Regions from separate parts of the Paenibacillus sp. FSL H7-0940 genome, predicted to be linked through region 2. Evidence: a T-box and tRNA genes for the amino acid it is inferred to sense, from the RefSeq annotation. Region 2 holds a T-box; the other holds one or more tRNA genes.
What was found. The T-box of region 2 lies ahead of MHB71_RS00525 (valine--tRNA ligase). A T-box ahead of a tRNA ligase gene usually reads a tRNA of that ligase, here a tRNA-Val.

Region 1: it has a tRNA-Val gene. The T-box ahead of MHB71_RS00525 (valine--tRNA ligase) is inferred to sense a tRNA for this amino acid. The anticodon was not compared.

The regions. Positions count from the first base shown of each region.
Region 1 covers NZ_CP150280.1:885,813-888,219, forward strand. The annotation lists gene MHB71_RS03770 (DUF3892 domain-containing protein) at 1-66, opposite strand, end outside; gene MHB71_RS03775 (GNAT family N-acetyltransferase) at 179-622, opposite strand; gene MHB71_RS03780 (hypothetical protein) at 861-1,118, opposite strand; tRNA gene MHB71_RS03785 (tRNA-Val) at 1,322-1,393, shown strand; gene MHB71_RS03790 (M1 family metallopeptidase) at 1,633-2,407, shown strand, end outside.
Region 2 covers NZ_CP150280.1:113,039-115,445, forward strand. The annotation lists gene MHB71_RS00520 (LysM peptidoglycan-binding domain-containing protein) at 1-557, shown strand, start outside; T-box leader at 713-994, shown strand; gene MHB71_RS00525 (valine--tRNA ligase) at 1,056-2,407, shown strand, end outside.

The sequences.
Region 1 (2,407 bases), 770 kb from region 2:
AGCTGTCAGGTCACCGTCACCATTTTTCTGTACGGCTGTGAAACTCTCGCGTGTTGTTTGATCCATGATGTCACACTCTCCTTATATGACGAGATAGGAATCTGCTTACCTGATTAGCCTATCCGAATTCATCGGAAGTATGCACCATATGCTGATAAGACCAGCCAACGTCGAGGTATTACAGGCTCTTTCTCATACGAACATGGAGAATATCTGCATCATAAAAAGGTTCTTCCGAAATCACTTCATAACCCAGTTTTTCATAGAATTTCTGTGCCTGACATTGCGCATCCAGTACAGAATAGGATAAGCCGAGTTCACGTGCCAGCTCCTCCATCGCGAGCAGAAGCACACGTCCATAACCGAATGAACGATGAGACTCAAGCACCGCAATCCGCTGCATTTTGGCCGTATCCTTGCTGTAATAGATCAGACGTCCTGTGGCTACAGCTTGGCCATCCGTACTTAACAATACATGATGCACATCGGGACTGATGACATCATATTGATCAATCTCAATCTCGGCAGGCACCTGTTGCTCGATCACAAAAACGTGATGGCGAATTCCCAGGGCTTGCTCCAGTTGTTCTTCTGTCGATACATAACTAATCTCAGCTGCCAATTCCATTCCTTCTTTCTGCTCTTGCGCGACATATCAGACTGAATTATACAAAAAAATGTTTTTCCTGTATAGTGAAGTCTGGAACATATTGGGAGAGGAGGGGGTAGTGATGGGCATGACAGGCATCATGGTAATTACATTGCTAATGTCGGTGGGAATGATTACTCTGTTGTATTACGTTACGAAGAAAGCATACTCACGCAAGTGGGATGAAGACGAGTAATTCACCTGTTAACCTTCACGGCAAGACTTCACTGCTTCCTCGCGGAGAATACACATCTTGAATTACAGATTTGGAGTATACGTCCAGCCAGACCGGCAGAGACTCACTATTTTCATTGGGCTGTTGTAATTGTTGGAATTGTACCGTATGTTCATCCTTCTCCAAGCCGCAACCCGTAACGTTTGTACTGAGAATCACAAGCCCAGCAAAGAGAAAGAAGCATTTGGTAAATGTATATTTATTGGATTTTGACCGTTTTGTTAAGTTTCTCATAGGGAATTCACCTCGTGTTGAAATGGTAATCTTTCCTTTATTGTGCACCATTTCGGGTGAATTATAACCAAATAAATCATTGACAATGAACACGGTTACTTGATATGATACTGTTACTTGATTGGGAAACAATTATATATCATGATCTGTTAGCTCAGCTAAAGATAGTAGTATGACCGTAATGGATACATCTTAATTATTACAGGGCGATAGCTCAGCGGGAGAGCATTATCTTGACAGGGTAAGGGTCGTGGGTTCGATCCCCACTCGTCCTATATGTAAAATTAAAGGCAACTTCTTTTGAGAATTATATCTCAAGAGGAGTTGTTTTTTTATATAATAATATGGCTACCTCCAATAATATGTGTAGGTGGTTTTTGTTGATAATAATTTTAATGGCACAGTTCCTCTTCCTCTTTTTAAACAAAACTTAAATAAAACATAAATTCAGCGTAAGGTTCGTCTTCTATACTTGGTTCTGAGGTCAACATAGAACAGGAGAAGGAGAGAACTTATGAATTATTCAAACCCATTTACATCAAAGTTAGCCAGAGTAGGGATCGCGGGTACACTGGCTTTAATACTGGCAACAAGCCCACTTGCCAACATGGGGGTTGTTGCCGCGGAAGCAGGCCCAGCACCTGTATCTACGAAGATATATAACACACCTAAAGACTCTTTAGAGCAGACGCCGATTCAATACCAGATTCAGGCTCGATTAAATGAGAAGGACATGACGATCCAGGGGAGCGAGAAGGTAACGTATCACAACACAAGCAAGGACGCACTCCAGCAGCTGGTCCTTCATACATATGCTGATGCAAACCTCTCCAAGTCGACACAGGCGAGCATGTACCAACAGCATAATGAAAAGATTAGTAAAGATCACCCTGAGAAGACAGCGGAGGACTTTCTGGGTGGCATCGATATTCAGGCTGTAACCGCAAATAGCCAATCGCTGGATTTCCATAAGGAAAACCAAGCGTTGACCGTGCAGTTGAAGAAGCCCGTACAACCAGGCGAATCGGTATCATTCCAACTGGAGTTTCAGTTGAATATACCCTATGGCTCACAGCGAGTTTCCTACTACAAGGACATGATCAATGGTGCACACTGGTTCCCGGTGATGTCTGTATACGACGAGGTTGAGCATCAATGGAACAAGGCACCGTATAGTCAAACATTTGAGAGTGATTATTACACCTCATCGGACTTTGAAGTTCAATTCAATGTTCCTGATGAGTATCAGGTAGCCATGCCGGGTACGATCACCACTCAAAACAGTACAG
Region 2 (2,407 bases):
AGGAGAATCAGGCAGTTGCCGATGTTCCGGTTGAATCACAGGCGGAGAACTGGCAAGGTGTATTTGCTTCGTCCGAACCAGGCAACGCTGAGGAAGACCGACCGTCTTTTGAAGCGACTGGGGTAGACGAGTTTGTACAGAACGAAGCATTTGTTCCTGAACCTGTGGCTGAGACGGAAGACAAGCCGGAGCTGAAGGTTGCTTTTGGCAGCAAAAAAGAATCCGCACCACGGCAAGAAGAGGGCGTAGGTATCTCTTCCTTGTTATCCTCGGGCAGAGCGGCACGCGATGCTGAAGTGGAGCGAGGCGATGAGGTTCCTGCGGGTGTGGTACAGGAAGAAACTTATCCAGCTGATGATGTGGAATGGAAGAACCTGTTCCTGGGAACGATCGTGGACCAGACCCCGTTCCGCAAGGTGAAACTTTGCATCGTTCAGCGAGAAGATACACTGGATGCCATTGCAGATCGATATCAATTGAGCACGAGGGAACTTCAGTTGTATAACCGATTATCTGAGCAGGTTGTGGAAGAAGGTCAGATATTGTACATCCCTTAATCCGTAGTTAAAGCCTTCGTTACGACCCGTGATCCCCTTGAGGATTGCGGGTTTTTGCATGATTCGTCCTAAACCTGCATTCCAGCGCTCTTTATCCGCTGTTGTCAGGTTGACTATCGCGCACGAGCAAGGTATGATGTGTGTAGGTTTTTTGAAGAACAACGTGGAACGGGAGTAGTAGACAGTATGACCTTTCAGAGAGTGGAATTGCAACGCTGTGAGATTCCGCAGGAACCAACTGATCGAAGTCGCCCGGGAGTTGCCTGTTTGAATACAAGGGATGAATGAGATCTATCGTCATTTATTACTGAGGTAGGATGGGCCGGTAGCAGCCGTTATCTGCTTGAAGTGTCACGTCATGTACAGAGGGTGAAGTCTATCTTGCTGTAGGCGTGAAACAAAGGTGGTACCGCGAAAGCTAACCTTTCGTCCTTTGATGGATGAAAGGTTTTTTTGTTTTTTTTTGGCGAAGATGATGAAGTAACGGAGGAATGACACATGTCTGAGGAAAAAAAATCAGCTACAACAGAAATGCCGACCACTTACGATCCTAAGGCGGCAGAGGATAAATGGTACTCCACCTGGATGGAACGTGGATATTTCAAAGCCGGTCAACGTAAAGATGCCGAGCCGTATACGATTGTAATTCCACCCCCAAATGTGACAGGGATGCTGCACATTGGGCATGCGCTCGATTTTACACTGCAGGATATTCTGATCCGCACCAAACGGATGCAAGGTTATGACGCACTGTGGCTTCCGGGTTCCGACCATGCAGGTATTGCTACTCAAACCAAAGTGGAGCAGAAGCTGCGTGAAGAAGGTCTGACTCGTTATGATCTGGGACGTGACAAGTTTCTGGAGAAAGTATGGGACTGGAAAGATCAATATGCCACTACCATTCGTCAGCAATGGGGCAAAATGGGATTGTCGCTTGATTACTCACGTGAACGTTTTACGCTGGATGAAGGTCTGTCCCAAGCGGTTCGCAAAGTATTTGTTCAACTGTATGAAAAAGGCCTTATTTACCGAGGCAAACGCATCATTAACTGGGACCCGGTGAACCGGACAGCTCTGTCCGACATTGAGGTTGAATATAAAGAGGTTCAGGGTCACCTGTACCATCTGCGGTACCCGCTCAAAGACGGAAGTGGCTACGTTACAGTGGCAACAACGCGTCCTGAAACGATGCTGGGTGATACAGCGGTTGCTGTTCATCCGAAAGATGAGCGTTATGCAGATATGATTGGTAAAGTACTTGTACTGCCTATCATTGGACGCGAAATTCCAATTATCGCTGATGATTATGTGGATAAAGAGTTTGGAAGTGGTGCAGTTAAAATCACACCTGCGCATGATCCAAATGACTTTGAAGTAGGTCTTCGTCATGATCTTCCTCAGATTACGGTAATGGATGAGAGCGGTACAATGAATGCTGAGGCAGGAAAGTATCAAGGACTGGATCGCAGTGACTGCCGCAAGCAGATTGTTGCTGACTTGAAAGAGCAGGGCGTATTGATCAATATCGAGGATCACACGCATCAGGTTGGACACAGTGAACGTACCGGAGCTGTTGTTGAGCCATATCTGTCTACACAGTGGTTCGTTGAGATGAAGCCACTTGCAGAGAGAGCGATTAAGAAACAACAGAGCGGCGAAGGGGTTAATTTTGTTCCAGATCGTTTTGAGAAAACCTATCTGAACTGGATCGAAAACGTTCGTGACTGGTGTATTTCCCGTCAACTGTGGTGGGGACATCGTATACCTGCCTGGTATGATGAAGAAACAGGTGAAATCATCGTATCTGCTGAAGATCCAACAACGCTGCCAGAGTATGCTGGACGCAAGCT